Regions from separate parts of the Rhizobium sp. 1399 genome, predicted to be linked through region 1. Evidence: predicted binding sites of a transcription regulator. Region 1 holds the regulator's gene; each other region holds the start of a gene.
What was found. Region 1 encodes LexA, which represses DNA repair genes until DNA is damaged. Its sites were predicted from a motif close to TGTTCNNNNTGTGTTCNG; they were not measured.
Positions count from the first base shown of each region.

Region 2: J2X71_RS22940 (helicase-related protein) is a predicted target of LexA. The motif match lies at 2,140-2,157, and genes of this name have one in related genera.
Region 3: parE (DNA topoisomerase IV subunit B) is a predicted target of LexA. The motif match lies at 2,720-2,737, and genes of this name have one in related genera.
Region 4: ruvC (crossover junction endodeoxyribonuclease RuvC) is a predicted target of LexA. The motif match lies at 2,657-2,674, and genes of this name have one in related genera.

Region 1 covers NZ_JAVDSU010000018.1:39,780-43,991, forward strand. Annotated here, with positions in the region: gene J2X71_RS34270 (ComEC/Rec2 family competence protein) at 1-1,598, shown strand, start outside; gene lexA (transcriptional repressor LexA) at 1,579-2,304, opposite strand; gene J2X71_RS34280 (VOC family protein) at 2,500-3,387, shown strand; gene kdsA (3-deoxy-8-phosphooctulonate synthase) at 3,384-4,212, shown strand, end outside.
Region 2 covers NZ_JAVDSU010000007.1:295,195-299,406, forward strand. Annotated here, with positions in the region: gene J2X71_RS22940 (helicase-related protein) at 1-1,978, opposite strand, end outside; gene J2X71_RS22945 (DUF3309 family protein) at 2,839-2,994, shown strand; gene J2X71_RS22950 (YMGG-like glycine zipper-containing protein) at 3,020-3,274, shown strand; gene J2X71_RS22955 (hypothetical protein) at 3,469-3,615, shown strand; gene J2X71_RS22960 (hypothetical protein) at 3,682-3,807, shown strand; gene J2X71_RS22965 (beta-ketoacyl-ACP reductase) at 3,810-4,212, opposite strand, start outside.
Region 3 covers NZ_JAVDSU010000013.1:38,161-42,372, reverse strand. Annotated here, with positions in the region: gene J2X71_RS30180 (esterase-like activity of phytase family protein) at 1-501, opposite strand, end outside; gene parE (DNA topoisomerase IV subunit B) at 645-2,714, opposite strand; gene J2X71_RS30170 (alpha/beta hydrolase) at 2,919-3,803, shown strand; gene tpiA (triose-phosphate isomerase) at 3,930-4,212, shown strand, end outside.
Region 4 covers NZ_JAVDSU010000005.1:81,095-85,306, forward strand. Annotated here, with positions in the region: gene J2X71_RS17815 (N-acetyltransferase) at 1-144, opposite strand, end outside; gene J2X71_RS17820 (methyl-accepting chemotaxis protein) at 152-2,467, opposite strand; gene ruvC (crossover junction endodeoxyribonuclease RuvC) at 2,716-3,243, shown strand; gene ruvA (Holliday junction branch migration protein RuvA) at 3,256-3,870, shown strand; gene ruvB (Holliday junction branch migration DNA helicase RuvB) at 3,941-4,212, shown strand, end outside.

The DNA of each region.
Region 1 (4,212 bases):
GGATCCGCTCCACACTACCAGGCGACACCGGCGCCTTTGCCGCCTCCCTTGTCACGGACGAGAGACGGGCGATCTCGGATGAAACGACGGAGGCGCTGCGGCAGTCCGGCCTTGCGCATATCATCGCGATCTCCGGCCTCAACATGGCGCTTTCCGCTGGCATCTTCTTTGTCGGGCTGCGCGTCATTCTCAGCCTTTTTCCCGGCATTGCCCAGGCGTGGCCAACCAAGAAGATCGCGGCGGCCGGTGCGCTTGCTGCGGTGACGGCCTACTATTTGATCTCGGGTTTTGCCGTTTCCGCCGAACGTGCCTTCATCATGATGGCGATTATGCTGGTTGCGGTCTTCTTCGACCGGCCGTCGATCAGTCTCAGAAACGTGGCGCTATCCGCTCTCGTGATCCTCGCGGTCTCGCCATCGGAGGTGCTGGGGCCGAGTTTCCAGATGTCCTTTGCCGCAACACTTGCACTGGTCGCCGGCTACGACCTCTGGAAGGGGCGGCCGATGCGGGAGAATGCCTTTGCCAAGCTGCCGATCATGAAGCCCTTCTTCATGGTTGGTGGCTTCTTCGGTGGCGTTTTCCTGACGTCGCTGATCGGTGGTTTCTCGACGGCGCTGTTTTCGATCGAGCATTTCCACCGGCTGACTGCCTATGGCCTGCCGGCAAATCTCGCGGCCATGCCGGTCATCACCTTCATCGTCATGCCGGCCGGGATGCTGGCAATGCTGCTGATGCCGTTTGGTCTGGACGGCTGGCTATGGCCGGTGGCAGGCTTCGGGCTTGATCTGGTGATCACCATCGCAAAGGCAGTAGCGGGGTGGGGCGGCAACATAGATGTAGGCCGCTTGCCCGGCTGGTATTTCCCGACCGCCGTTTTCGGATTTCTGCTGCTGACCCTGCTCAGAACCCGGCTGCGGCACATGGGAACGGCAATTGTCGCGGTCTCGACGCTCGCTGTTGTTCTTCTTCCATCGGAGGCGATGCCCGATATCGCTATCTCCGAAGATGGCGGCCTGGTCGCTATAGTCGATGGAGAGGCGATGGCTTCGAACCGTGAAAAGCCGCCCGCCTTCATCTTCGAACAATGGCAGAGGGCCCTTGCCGTCGAAGAGCATCAGAAGCCGGTTATGCTTCAAGCTGCCAAGGCGCCCACTGCGCCTGATGGTCAAAGACTGCAACTGTCACCCGACCAACAGAATGAAGCCAGAGAGGCAATGAGACAGGCAGTCGCCATTAGCCCGCCGTCACGCTTCTCCTGCCTGAAGGGCGCCTGGTGCACCACTTTGCTCGTCAATGGGAAGAAACTGACCGTCATCGAAAATGCTGCCTATCTCGGACCAGCCTGCGATACGGCCGACATTGTCGTGACCCCCGTCCGATTGCGCTTCGACCGCTGTCGTTCCGGCGCGCTGCTCTTTACCGGCGAGACGCTGCGCAAGACAGGTTCTGTCGAACTTCGATTCACCGATAAGGGAGTTGAGGTCGCAACCGCATTCGACACATTGGGGCGACCCTGGATGCGCCACCGCGCCTATGATTGGCGCAGTAACACATTCGCAGACGCCAATCTGTCACCGGTCAGTGATAGCGGCGAATGAGGCCGACGAGCTTGCCCTGGACCTTGACGCGATCCGGCGGAAAGATGCGGGTCTCGTAAGCAGGGTTTGCTGCCTCGAGCGCAATCGATGCGCCCTTGCGGCGGAAACGCTTGAGCGTTGCTTCCTCGTCATCGACGAGCGCGACGACGATATCACCCGGATTGGCTGTGCTGCCATTGCGGATGATGACCGTGTCGCCATCGAAGATGCCGGCTTCGATCATCGAGTCGCCGCGAACTTCCAGCGCATAATGTTCACCGGAGCCAAGCATATCGGCGGGAACGGTGATGTCATGCGTATTGTTCTGGATTGCCGAGATCGGAACACCGGCGGCGATGCGGCCCATGACAGGAACGGAGACCGCATTGCCGTTATCGGCAGCGGGTGCTGGCTTCGCCGAGGCAGGAGGCGCCACGGGCTGGGGCTTGCCGAGGCTGCCCTCGATGACGCTCGGTGAAAAGCCGCGCCGAGGCTGCAGGCTTGGGCTGTAGGCTTCCGGCAGTTTGATGACTTCGAGCGCGCGCGCCCGGTTCGGAAGCCGGCGAATGAAGCCGCGTTCTTCGAGCGCCGTGATCAGCCGGTGAATACCGGATTTCGAGGCCAGATCCAGTGCGTCCTTCATCTCGTCGAAAGACGGTGGAACGCCTGACTCCTTCATCCTTTCATGAATGAAAAGAAGGAGTTCCTGTTGTTTGCGCGTGAGCATGGCGTCTCCCCAGTCTTGAAACAAATCCAGAACGGACACTATATGTTCCATATGTGTTCCGCAAGTAGCTAAATTTTCGTAAAACTTCTGTTCAATCTGTCGAGAATTTGATTTTTATCGCCCTTAGGCCTGTCTGGCCTTGTTTCACGAGACCTGCTGAAGCACATCTCCTTGTCACTGCTGGGAGAAGAACCGATGAGCCAAGACACGCTTCCGATCGATCATCTCGTTTTGCCGGTTACCGATATCGACCTAGCCCGCGAAAGGCTGGGCAAGCTGGGCTTTACCGTCGCGCCTGATGCCCGCCATCCCTTCGGCACGGAGAATGCCTGTGTTTTCTTTGCCGACAAAACCTATATCGAGCCGCTCGGTGTCGCGAGCGTCGAGGAGAGCGAGGTGACGGCACGTGAGGGCAATGTCTTCACGGCTCGCGATCAGGCTTTCCGCTTCCGCTGCGGCAGCGAGGGACTGTCCGCCATCGCCTTCGCCACCGCGGATGCAAAGCACGAACATGCTCGATTCGTGAAGGGCAGCATCAGTGCCGGTTCTGTGCTGCAGTTCGAACGCCCTGTGAAAATGCCGGATGGCACGGAGAGCATTGCCGGCTTCCGGCTCGCCTTCGCTGCCGACCTCCGGGCACCGGATTTCTTTCTCTTCGCTGTCGAGCGCATCAACCCGCTTCCTGCCGACCGCAACGTGCTGGAGACCCACGCCAATGGCGTGACAGGCATTGCCGAGATCGCGCTCGCAGCCCCCGAGCCGACAGCCTTCGGCGACTTCGTTCGCTCGGCGGCAAAAGCCGCTTCTGCTGGCGATACGAGTTTCGGGCTGGAGGTGCTTACCGGAAACGCAAAGATCAGCCTGATGACCCCGCAGGGGCTGGAGGCCTATTTCGATCTGGCGACGCCGGATATCGATCGCGGCCTGCGCGGCCGGGCAATCCTCTTTGCGGTTGGCGATCTGGCCGTGACAGAAGCGCATTTGGCTGCTAACGGGGTGACCTATACACGCAAGGGCAACCGTATTCTGGTGAAGCCCGCGCCCGGTCAGGGCGTGCTCTTCGCTTTCGAGGAAACATCATGAGCTCTACTACGAACTCCGTTGTGACGGTCGGCGAAGGCGCCGGCAAGGTCACCTTCTCCAATGCTGCACGTCTGTCGCTGATTGCCGGCGCTTGCGAAATGGAAAGTCGCGACCATGCGTTCATGGTTGCCGGCACGTTGAAGGAACTGTGCACCAAGCTCGGCATCGGGCTCGTCTATAAGACCTCGTTCGACAAGGCGAACCGCTCTTCCCTGTCGAGCAAACGCGGTGTCGGCCTTGAGAAGGGGCTGGAGGTTTTTGCCGATCTAAAGAAGGAACTCGGCATTCCGGTTCTGACCGACATCCACACTGAAGAACAGTGCGCTGAAGTGGGCAAGGTTGTCGACATCCTGCAGATACCGGCCTTCCTGTCTCGTCAGACGGATCTCCTGGTGGCTGCGGCAAAGACCGGCCGCGTTATCAACGTCAAGAAGGGCCAGTTCCTGGCGCCCTGGGACATGAAGAACGTGCTCGGCAAGCTCAATCAGAGCGGCAATCCGAACATCTTGCTGTGCGAGCGCGGCGCTTCCTTCGGTTATAATACGCTGGTCTCCGACATGCGTTCCCTGCCGATCATGGCAGCAACCGGCGCCCCCGTTATTTTCGACGCCACGCATTCAGTCCAGCAGCCCGGCGGGCAGGGGGGAACCTCCGGCGGAGAGCGGCAGTTCGTGGAGACGCTGGCCCGTGCAGCCGTGGCCGTCGGCGTCGCCGGGGTCTTTATCGAAACCCATCAGGATCCGGATAACGCGCCCTGCGACGGGCCGAACATGGTCTATCTCAAGGACATGCCACGGCTTCTCGAGAAGCTTCTCGCCTTCGACG
Region 2 (4,212 bases), on a different contig from region 1:
ACTTCACTTCTTCCGTCACGTCGCGGCGGAAGAGCACGCCGAGATTCTCGACGAGCTGGAAGGCAAGCCCCTTGGCAAGGCCCTGCAGGTCTTCGGCGCGCGACAGGTCGTCGAGCGGCTTCAGCACCGTGCTGATATGATGATTGACGAAGCGCTCGATACGGGCGGCGACATGGTCACGCGCATTGCCCGTGAGCTGCTCGTCGGCAAGCAGGATGACACGCGGACGCATCACATGATCGCTGCCCGAAAGGCGGCCGACAGGATCGCCGAGCCACCGGACGAGTCCATCCGATCCGATCGCCAGATCGGCATTGCCTGCGGCATGCAAGCGTGCGGCACGAGCTTCGAATTCGAGAGCAAGCGCCTTCTGCGACGCAGCCTGAACCGCCTTGGCATCCGGCCCGTCCGTTCCCCCAACAGGCGTGAAACGGAACCCGGTCAACTGCCCCACATGATGTCCTTCAACAAAGACATCGCCATTCACACTGATTTCAGCTTCCAGCATCGCATTCTCTCTCAGGCGCTTCATGAGCACAGATGTCCTGCGATCAACAAAGCGTTTCGTCAACCTTTCATGTAACGCATCGGACAATCGATCTTCGATTTCCCGCGTCTTTTCCTGCCAGTGTGTCGGATCGGCAAGCCAGCCGGGCCGATTCGATACATAGGTCCAGGTTCTTATCTGCGCGATTCGCGCCGAAAGCGTGTCAATTTCTCCATCTGTCCGATCCGAACGGTGAACCTGTTCGGCTAGAAACTGCTCGTTCACCGTGCCATAGCGCACTAGATCGGAAAAGAGGGTAGAAATAAGATCGGCATGTTGCGCAGGCGTTATGCGCCGATAGTCCGGCAGAGCGCAAGCCTCCCAGAGCTTTTCGACCCGCGCCGGCGTGCTAGCGAGATCAATAATTTCCGGATAGCGCGACAAATGTTCGAGCGCTTGCTGGTCGACTGCCGGCAGCGCCCGGGTCAGACCCGGCACGCGGGGGCCGGTCTCAAGGCTTGCCCGCAGGGACTGTATCGAGGAAAAATCGAGATCCTTGGTACGCCACTGCAGAACCTTGATATTGTCGAACTCATGGCCCTCGATGCGTTGCACGAGTTCCTCGTCGAAGGGTGAAACCTGGCCGGTTACTCCAAAGGTTCCGTCACGCACATGACGGCCGGCGCGGCCAGCGATCTGGCCGAGTTCGCCGGGGTTGAGGTTGCGGAATTGATACCCGTCGAACTTCCGGTCCTGCGCGAAGGCCACATGGTCGACATCGAGATTGAGACCCATGCCGATCGCATCGGTCGCGACGAGATATTCGACGTCGCCCTCCTGATAGAGCGCTACCTGCGCATTGCGGGTGCGGGGGCTGAGCGCTCCGAGCACGACAGCCGCACCGCCGCGCTGGCGCCGGATCAGTTCCGCGATCGCATAAACTTCGTCCGCCGAGAAGGCGACGATTGCCGAACGCTGCGGCAGCCGGGTGATCTTCTTCTGCCCGGCATAGAGAAGGTGGGAAAGCCGCGGCCGCTCCGTGACCGTAATCCCCGGCAGAAGCTGCTGCAGGATCGGCCGCATGGTGGCAGCACCCAGCAGAAGCGTCTCCTCGCGCCCGCGCAGATGCAGGATGCGGTCTGTAAAAATATGGCCGCGCTCGAGATCTCCCGCGAGCTGCACTTCATCGATGGCGACGAAGGCTGCCTTGGTTTCCCGTGGCATCGCTTCGACCGTACAGACCGAGAAACGCGCATTCGGCGGCGAGATCTTTTCTTCGCCGGTCACCAGCGCCACGTTGTGGGCGCCGACCTTTTCGACCACGCGCGTATAGACTTCGCGCGCCAGCAGGCGGAGCGGCAGGCCGATGACACCCGTCCCATGCGCCACCATGCGTTCGATCGCATAATGGGTCTTGCCGGTATTGGTCGGCCCGAGCACCGCGGTCACGCCGCGCCCGCTCAGTATCATCGGCTGCGAAGTCAGGGTCATATTCCATGCAAGTGAGGCGGTGACGCCCCAGGGTCAAGTCGGAGCTGCGAATGAGGCACAGAACACATGGACAGCCGAAGCTTCAAACGCAAGGGCAGATTTGAAATAGACTTGGGATTGAGCACGGAAGTCACAGCCCGCTAAGTCCTTGATTTAAGATTCGGAACAGCTTGAGAACGAATCGGAGACGAATCGCTGACTCCGGCGGATTCAGCTTTTGTTCACGGCTAAGTATTGATTTTGAATCGCTTTTTTACACTAGATGCTGAATCTGCAGACTCGCCTGAGAACAAATGCTGGCAACCGCGATTAACGCTTCTTGCCGCATCGTAAAGGCGCAAAGGTCAAGCCCGAAATTAACGCTTCGACCAAAGCCGGAACGAATCGGAGACGAATCGCCGATCTCGAGGTTTTCCCCTTTCGTTCACGGCGAGATCTTGTGGCGTTTTCGCCACCGATCCCAAGATACGGGTTCTGGGTTTGCCGCAGCCATTCCGAGCTGTCGGATCGCATTAATCTTTTGCATGCCGAATTTACGGAGCCTTAAGCAGGCCGGTGCCGGTAGGCCGATGAAAGTCATGGCTGATCAAAGCCGGAACGAATCGCCGACGAATCGGAGACATGTTCATTTTCCTGTTTTGTTCACCGCAACATATTGTATTCAAAGAGAATTTTAACCATACCCGGAAAATACTAGATAGCACTTCGCCGACTTGCTTTCGAAGGAACCGGCTAAATTCGGCTTCTGTCGCAATGGGTGATAACGCCGCCGTGATATTCTGAGAGTTTTAGCCGGGAACAAAAATCGCGGATGCGGGTTTCTAGTCCAGTCGAAATGAGAATGAGGCAGGACAAACACCATGCTTGGCACGATACTTCTTATTATCCTTATTCTGTTATTGGTCGGCGCCTTGCCGAATTGGGGTTATAGCCGCGGCTGGGGCTATGGACCTTCCGGTGGTTTGGGGTTAGTTCTCGTCATCATTATCATTCTTGTACTGATGGGCCGAATTTAAAGGCCGGTAACCTGGGGAGTTAGACATGAAAAGGATTGTTCTTAGCTGCGCTCTCATTGGCGCTCTCGCCTCCTGCACCCCGACGGAGCAGGGCACGGCGATTGGTGCGGGCACGGGCGCCATCATCGGCGGCGCCGTCAGCAACAGCTGGGGTGGCGCGGCAGTCGGCGCAGTCGCCGGCGGTCTGACAGGCGCACTGATCGGCCAGTCGGTTGAACGCCGCGGCTACTGCATCTATCGCGACCGCTACGGTCGCCGCTACGAAGCGCGTTGCCGCTAATCAGCATCGGCCCATCGGAAATTTTGAACGGGCGCTTCAGCGCCCGTTTTTCTTGCCCGCTTTTGTCGTCAACGCCGCGTTGACGATCGGTCGCTGAAGGCAAATCTACCGCGCCAACAGGACCAAGCGCATATTCCTTTTCAACATCACAAGGGCAGAGCATGTGCCGCCCCTGAATGAAAAGGAACGCTACCATGGCCCAGATTTTCCTGAATTCCGCCGTCGCCGTCCTGATCGCCTCGGCTTTCCTCACGACGGCAGTCGCTGCCCTCCGCAAGCAGGACCGCGCCTTCCAGAAAGTGCCCGTCAAAGCCAATAGACGGCGTCATCCGAACGCCTGACTCCATCAATGAACCGAACCGCGTGTCGTCAACTATACGCGCGCCCGTCCGCAGGGAGACACGACCATGAACAAGATCATCGCGATCGCAGCCCTCATCACCATTGCCCTCGCGGCTTATGGAGCGTCTGCCGGCCCCTATGACAGTGCCGGCAGCTTCCCGAGCAACTACGTCCACAGCCAGAAGAAATAGGTTCAGACGAAGAACTGACCGCCATTGGCCGTCAACGTCGAACCGGTAATGAAACCGGCATCGTCGGAAACGAGGAAGGTCACGCAGCGCGCGATCTCCTCGGGTTCGCCGAGGCGCCCGACCGGGATTTGCGGAATGATCTTCTCATTCATCACCTTTTCCGGCACGGCAAGCACCATCTCCGTCCCGATATAACCGGGGCAGATGGCGTTGACGGTGATGTCCTTGACCGCACCTTCCTGGGCAAGCGCCTTGGTAAACCCGAGGTCGCCGGCTTTTGCGGCAGAATAGTTCACCTGCCCCATCTGGCCCTTCTGGCCGTTGATGGAGGAGATATTGACGATGCGGCCGAAGCTGCGGTCACGCATGCCGCTCCACACATGGTGCGTCATGTTGAAGAGGCCG
Region 3 (4,212 bases), on a different contig from region 1:
CACGAAGGCGCCATCAGGAGAAGCGACGCGGACGAAAGGCGGGATGAGCACCTTCGCATCGCCTTCGCTGCCCCAATAGATGCCGTCCTTGCCGAAACGGATGGATTCCGGATCGACGGTGCGGATGGCGAAGGGCTGGCCGTTCTTGTCCTGCAGGGTGACGTGCTTGGCAACGGTCACGCCCTTCAGGCCGGCAGCGCTGACATCGATATCAAGATCGTAGAAGCGGGCCGGGGCCTTTTCGGAGCGGTCGTCGCTGATAGCGATGTAGTGGCCGGTGGCGGCGTCGAAATCGAGGCCGGAGATTCCACCGAATTCGACGCCATTTTCCATCTGGCCGGTCGGAATGACGAATTCACCGAGATAGGACAGCGAGATAGCTGCCGCGCAATCGCCGAAGGGGCAGGCGGTCTCGACAGTCGCGCCTATATCGGTGGCGTAAACGGAGGCGGTGCTGGACAGGAGAACGAAAGCGGCAGTCGCAAGAAAACGCTTGGTCATGGCAAATATCCGGCAAAGGGTTGAAACAGAACAGCCGGCGCTGCGTGGACCTCGCTGGAGGACAGAGCGCCGGCCGTTCTATTGCGCCGGTAATTTGACGGACTCGTAACGGTTCTTCGTCAGTTCGATGAATTCGCTACAACTTAAATATCCAGATCCTCTGCGAAGGCCGCACGCTCCTGGATGAAGCGGAAACGGGCTTCGGCCTTGGTTCCCATCAGGTCGTCGACAGCGTTACGCGTGCCCTCGAAATCCACCTCGTCGATCAGCACCCGCAGAAGCGTGCGCTTGGACGGATCCATCGTGGTTTCCTTGAGCTGGGCGGGCAGCATTTCGCCGAGACCTTTGAAGCGGCTGATCTCGATCTTGGCCTTGCCCTTGAATTCCGTCTCCATCAGCTCGGCACGATGCTCGTCGTCGCGGGCATAGGCGGATTTTGCCCCTTGCGTGATCTTGTAGAGCGGCGGCACGGCGAGGAAGAGGTGCCCGCCGCGAACGAGCTCCGGCATCTCCTGATAGAAGAAGGTAATCAGCAGCGAGGCGATATGCGCGCCGTCGACGTCGGCATCGGTCATGACGATGACGCGTTCGTAGCGAAGGTCCTCTTCGCGGTATTTCGAGCGCGTGCCACAGCCGAGCGCCTGGACGAGATCGGAGATCTGCTGGTTGGCCGAGAGCTTCTCGCGGCCGGCGCTGGCGACGTTGAGGATCTTGCCGCGCAGCGGCAGGATCGCCTGGTTGGCGCGGTTGCGCGCCTGCTTGGCGGAACCACCTGCCGAGTCACCCTCGACCAGGAAGAGTTCGGCGCCTTCGGCGGTGTTCTGCGAGCAGTCGGCGAGTTTGCCGGGCAGGCGCAGCTTGCGCACTGCTGTCTTGCGGTTGACTTCCTTCTCCTTGCGGCGGCGCAGGCGCTCTTCGGCGCGCTCGATCACCCAGTCGAGAAGCTTCTCGGCCTCGTTCGGATTGTCGGCGAGATAATGGTCGAAGGGGTCGCGCAGCGCATTTTCGACAAGGCGCTGGGCTTCGACGCTCGCGAGACGATCCTTGGTCTGGCCGACGAATTCCGGCTCGCGGATGAAGACCGAGAGCATGCCGACTGCCGAGATCATCACGTCATCGGTGGTGATCTGTGCGGCACGCTTGTTCTGCGTCAGCTCGGCATAGCTCTTCAGGCCCTTGGTCATCGCAATGCGAAGACCGGCCTCATGCGTGCCGCCTTCGGGCGTCGGGATGGTGTTGCAGTAGGAATGGACTTGCGGATCGCCGCCATACCAGGTGATCGCCCATTCCAGTGCACCGTGGCCGGCTACCTTCTCGGTCTTGCCGGCGAAGATCTCGCGGGTGACCGTGAATTCCTTGCCCATCGTTGCCTGCAGGTAATCCTTGAGGCCGCCGGGGAAGTGGAAGACGGCCTTGTCGGGCAGATCCGATCCCTCAGGCAGCACTCCCGGCTCGCAGCTCCAGCGGATCTCGACGCCGCCGAAGAGATAGGCCTTGGAGCGGGCCATGCGGAACACACGCGCCGCATCGAACTTCGCATGATCACCGAAAATCTGCGGGTCGGGATGAAAGCGAACCTTGGTGCCGCGACGGTTGTGCACATCGCCCAGCTCTTCGAGCCCGCCCTGCGGCACCCCGCGCGAGAAGCGCTGGCGATAGAGCTTGCGGTTACGGGCGACCTCGACTTCGAGATGATCCGACAGAGCGTTGACGACAGAGACGCCGACGCCGTGCAGACCGCCCGAGGTCTCATAGGCCTTGCCGTCGAATTTGCCGCCGGCATGCAGCTTGGTCATGATGACTTCGAGCGTCGATTTGCCGGGAACCTGCGGATGGTTCTCTACTGGAATGCCGCGGCCGTTGTCGGTGACCGTCAGATAGCCCTGGGTATCCAGATGGACATCGATGAAATCGGCATGGCCGGCCACCGCTTCGTCCATCGAGTTGTCGATGACTTCGGCGAAGAGGTGGTGCAGCGCCTTTTCGTCGGTGCCGCCGATATACATGCCGGGGCGCATGCGAACCGGTTCCAGGCCTTCCAGAACGCGGATCGAGGATGCACCGTAATCATCGCCGTTCGACGTCGCCGGAGCGGGGCGAGGGGCTGCCGGTGCCGCTGCAGCGGGCCGTTCGGCTGGCGCGGCAGGCTTTGCAGCCTCCTCCTGCTTCTGTGACAGGGGCATTCCGGAAAAGAGGTCGTTGCTGTCTTCCATGGAACCGTTCAGATCTTATTCTCGTGAAGGGCCGCCGCTGGCCCACAATAGTCACAGTCCGCATCGCGTTTGCGAATCAGGGGGATTCTGACAGAAAGCGCCCCGATACGCGACGCGCCCCGGATTTGCGGAGCTTTTCAAGATGTGATTTGCGTTGCTGGACGCCGAATGGCAAGTCGCGGCAGCTCTCTGGGAACCATCCGCATGCCGATGTCCACAAGTCATTGCACCATAATTACCGCAATTGCGGCCTTTTTCCTGTCCGCGGCCATCACGACCGCCACAGCCGATGCCCTGCCGCCCTACAAGGACGATCTGTTTTCAACGCAGAAAGTGCTGCAGACGGGCGATGACGGCGCCTTCGATGTGATCGATTACGATGAGATGCGCGACATCAACGGGCGCGACCAGATCCCGCAAAAGCGGGTGCAGCAGAAATATGTCTCGCTTGGCGTGAAGAAGCTGCAGGCAGATGAAACGCTGTCGCTCGACGGCATCAGGCTCGATGTCACCAGGGTGGGACCGACTCAGAATGCCGCCTTCACGGTCATTTTCATCCACGGTCGCGACGGCGACCGGCGGCTCGGCGCCAACGACTATTCCTTCGGCGGCAATTTCAACCGGCTGAAGAACCTTACGGCCGGCAATGGCGGCGTCTATTATTCGCCGACCGTCAGGACCTTCGACGCCAATGGCGTTACAGCCATTGCCGGGCTGATCCGCTACGCGAGCGTGCAATCGCCCGGCCGGCCGGTCATTCTGAGCTGCGCCTCCATGGGCAGCCAGATCTGCTGGGGCATCACGCGCGATGCCGAAAGCGTCAAGCGGTTGAAGGGCATGCTGATCATGAGCGGAGTCTCTGATCCGGATTTTGCGAAGAGCCCGTTCTACAAGGCAAAGCTGCCGCTGTGGTTTGCCCATGGCAGCCGCGATCCTGTTTATGCGGCAACCGACCAGCAGGCGCTGTTCGAAAAGCTCGACAAGGCGAAGTACCCGACGCATTTCACGCTCTTCCAGAATGGCAACCACGGGACGCCGATCCGCATGATCGACTGGCGGAAAGTGCTGAACTGGATTCTGGCGTCCTGAACGGACGGATTTCACACCGCGCAGAGCTTTTAAACGATCATATTCCCCCAACGTTACGCGGGGCGCTTTCCTTTACCGCAAGCTTTTGCTAAGGCCGCCCGATATGCGGATTTTGGGAGGAGCAGCATGACACCTGACGTACGCCCGCTCGTGGCGGGGAACTGGAAGATGAACGGCACACGTGCCTCATTGGACCAGATCAAGGCGATTGCCCAAGGCGTCAGCTCCCCCTTGTCGGAAAAAGTCGAAGCCCTGATCTGCCCGCCGGCCACGCTGCTTTATGTGGCGACCGCGCTCGCCACCGACAGCCCGCTCGCGATCGGCGGCCAGGACTGCCATCAGGCGCAATCCGGGGCGCATACCGGCGACATTTCGGCCGAAATGATTGCCGATTGCTACGGCACCTATG
Region 4 (4,212 bases), on a different contig from region 1:
AGATAGTATCAAATCACCAGACGCGCGAAGATCCCTGACAATCCGCGCTTCGGTATTGTTGCTGTAAGGCATCGGCTCGAACGCCACCCGCGTCAGCTCGTGAATGGCATCCGCATCCTCGGGTCTTTCGAACCGGATCAGCATGATGCGATCACGCCCGTTTGCGCAGCAGATGCATGTCGGCGCTCTGCTGCTGATACCCTTCAGCAAGGGTGAAATTGCCGAGCTGGCGGTCCATCTCCACAGCTTCGGTTGCCAGACGGTGGATTGCAGCCGTCGTCTCCTCGACCATCGCCGCATTCTGCTGCGTCATGGAATCGAGCTCGGCGACTGAGCTGTTGATCTGCCGCAGGGTGTCGGCCTCTTCACGGGTGGATTCCATGATCTCGTTGATCTGGCCGTTGATGGATTCAACATGACCACCGATGCCGGTCAGCGCAACGCCGGCCCTTTCAACGAGCGCCACGCCGCTTTCCACCTCATGGGTGGATTTCTGCAACAGGCTGGAGATTTCCTTGGCAGCGCTCGAAGACCGCTGCGCCAGTTCGCGCACTTCCATGGCGACAACCGCAAAGCCCTTGCCGCTTTCGCCGGCGCGTGCCGCTTCGACACCAGCATTCAGCGCCAGCAGGTTGGTCTGGAAGGCGATATCGTCGATGACGGAAATGATGGTGTTGATCTGCCGTGAAGACGCCTGGATCGCTTCCATCGCCGCGATCGTCTCGCGCATGATCTGGCTGGAACCGATCGTCTCCTTCTTGGCATCGCGGGCGATGCGCGCGGCCTGCTCGGCGCGTTCGATCTGTACGCGCACCGACTGGGTGATGGCGCTGATCGCGTTGGCCGTCTCCGTGATCGAGCTTGCCTGGCGCTCGGTGCGGCCGGCCAGTTCATCGGCGCCCGTCCGCATCTCCTCGGAACCGGCCCGGACGGCCATGGAGTTGCCGCCGATCGCCGTCATCGTTTCGTTGAGCGTCGCCAGGGCCTCGTTGAAGTTCACACGCAGGCTTTCGAGCTCGCTCGGGAAGCGGGTTTCGATCTGGTAGGCCAGATCACCACTCGCCAGATAGTGAAGCCCCTCATCGAGTGCCGCGACGACATCCTGCAGGCTGCGGGCCTCCGCCTCGCGCTGAGCCAGATTCTGCTGGCGCTCGCTTTCAGTCCGCATGCGCGTTTGCTCGCTCGCAGCTTCGAGCTCGCGGCCTTCGATCAGCGACTGCTTGAAGCGAGCAAGCGCTTTCGCCATCGTGCCGATCTCATCCTTGCGGTTCTGGCTGCCGATCTCAACGTCGAGCTTGCCGTCTGCGACTTCGCGGGTCACGCCGGCAAGACGGGCAAGCGGCGAGAACAGGAAGTTGGTGATAAGGCCTGTGGCAATCGCCATGACAACGAGAACGCCAATGCCGATCGAGGTCAGCAATGTGGCGACCTCGATAGAGCCGGCATTCAATTCGCTGAGCAGCACGCTTTCAACGACGAGGAAACGGTCACCGCGATAATCGGTACCGCGGACGTAGGCGCGTGCCGCACCGTCGGCGCGATCGAAATCTGAAACCGTCATCGCAGAACTCGCAAGCGCGTCCTTGATGAAGGTGAACGGTGCAGCATCGAGCGTCGCAAGCTGGCCGGATGCATTGAGACCAACGGCCGAACCATCAGCCGAAATGATGGCCGTCTTTGCCGTGCTGCCGGATACGATACCCTTTGCCAGAATGCTGGTGACGACATCGTCGCGCACCTTGAACAGCATCAGCCCCTTCGCCTGGCCGAGCTTGACGATCGGCACGGCATAAAAGATCGCCGACTTGCCGCTGCCGGCATCGACACGCAAGCCGGAGAAGGCCGTCGGCGCGGAATCGTCCGTCGCCTTGGTGGTGTTTTCGATTGCCTTGGCATAGGCGATGCCCGCGCCGGTCGATTTCCAGGCGTCCGACTTCAGGTTTTCGGCGAAGTCGTCATTCTTCTTGTAGGAATAGAGCACGGTGCCGTCGAGATCGACGATCAAGAGGTCGTTGAAGGCGGTATCGGCGAGGTCACGCGCCACTTCGCTCTGCGTCTTCTCATGGCTCGAATAATAGAAACCGCTCGGACCCTCCGGCTTTGCGAGCTTCTCGCGCTGGTCGGCCGTGTTCGGATTGTTCGTGATGAAGACCTTTTTCAGCTCACCGCGAGCATCGCCGGAGCTCTTCTCCATCGTCTTCCAACCGCTCTTCAGGTTGGTGATCGACATCTGCAGCGCTTCGATGCGCGCAATCGAGGTTGCCTGGTTCTCAAGCTGCTCGAGTTGGTCCTGCAGCATGTCGCCGCGGAAGATCAGCACGCTCTCCTTGGCCTTCAGCGCCTGTTCGTCGGAAACGCGGCTGCTGGCGAAATAGGCGAGGATATTGATCACCGCGACCGAAAGCGTGGTCAGCAGGATGAAGGTGGCTATCACCTTGAAGGACAGGGACTGAAATCTCTGAGCCATGAAAACGAACCCTTCCGGAACGGCGACGCCGGCGAGTGGCATCCTGGAGACATCACCCACCGGTTGAACTGCAAACAGAGCATCGGAAGCCTTAAGCTTTGCGAAAGCCGGCTCCTCTCACATTTGATGGATTAGAATTCAGGCATTCGGTTTAATTCGCGGTAAATGCGGTCCCGCAAAAACAAGGCATGTTTTTGTTTTGTTCACATATCGATGGCACTTATTTCACCATCGCTATAGGGTGAACCATGCAAAACACGATTCGCATCATCGGTATCGATCCCGGCCTTCGCCGCACGGGATGGGGTATCATCGATACGCTCGGCAATTCGCTGCGCTTCGTTGCCTCGGGGACAGTCACTTCGGATGGGGACATGGACCTGGCCTCGCGCCTATGCCAGCTGCATGATGGGCTTGCCGATGTGGTCCATTCCTACAAGCCGGAAGAGGCAGCCGTCGAACAGACCTTCGTCAACAAGGACGCCGTCGCAACCCTGAAGCTCGGCCAGGCGCGCGGTATCGCCATGCTGGTGCCGGCCCGTGCCGGTTTGCCCGTATCGGAATATGCGCCGAACGCCGTGAAGAAGACCGTCATCGGTGTCGGTCACGGCGAAAAGCAGCAGATCCACATGATGCTGAAGATCCTGATGCCGAAGGCCGAGTTCAAGGGCAACGACGCCGCCGACGCACTGGCGATTGCCATCTGTCACGCCCATCACCGCGGCGCAAACCGCATGCGCCAGGCGATTGCCGGCGCTTCCGCAACCCATCCCTGACGGAACAAGATCATGATCGGCAAGCTGAAAGGCACCATAGACGAGATCGGCGATGACTATGTGCTCGTCGATGTGCATGGCGTCTGCTACGTCGCCTATTGCTCGGGGCGCACGCTCTCGAAGCTCGGCTCTGTCGGAGAAGCCTGCATCCTCTTTATCGAGACCTATGTGCGCGAGGACCAGCTCAAGCTGTTCGGTTTTCAGACGCAGCTCGAGCGCGAATGGTTCAACCTGCTGCAGAGCGTGCAGGGTGTCGGCGCGAAAGTGGCGCTTGCCGTGCTCTCGACGCTGACGCCGTCGGAACTTGCCAACGCGATCGCCTTGCAGGACAAAACCGCCGTTTCGCGCGCTCAGGGCGTCGGCCCCAAGGTTGCTGTCCGCATCGTCACCGAACTGAAGAACAAGGCGCCCGCCTTTGCCGGCGAGGCGATCAATATCGGCCTCAAGCAGGAGATCGGCGAAGGCGTGGCCGCAGCCCCCGTTGCCGACGCCGTTTCGGCCTTGACCAATCTCGGCTATTCGCGTGATCAGGCGGCCAATGCGGTTGCCGCCGCCATGAAGACGGCCGGCGAAGATGCGGATAGCGCCAAGCTGATCCGCCTCGGCCTGCGGGAACTCTCACGCTGATGGCCCCACAGGGTGTCAATGCAGGCCGCTTGGTGTATGGACTTGAGCAAGCTTCTAACGGAAATACCCAATGACTGATGCCCGCCTGATAACGCCGGAAAAGCGTGGCGAAGACTTCGACACCACGCTGCGCCCGCAGTCTCTGGACGAGTTCACCGGCCAGGCGGAGGCGCGCGCCAATCTCAAGATCTTCATCGAAGCGGCCAAAAACCGCGGTGAGGCGCTGGACCACGTTCTCTTCGTCGGCCCGCCCGGCCTTGGCAAAACGACATTGGCGCAGATCATGGCAAAAGAGCTCGGCGTCAATTTCCGCTCGACCTCCGGCCCCGTCATCGCAAAGGC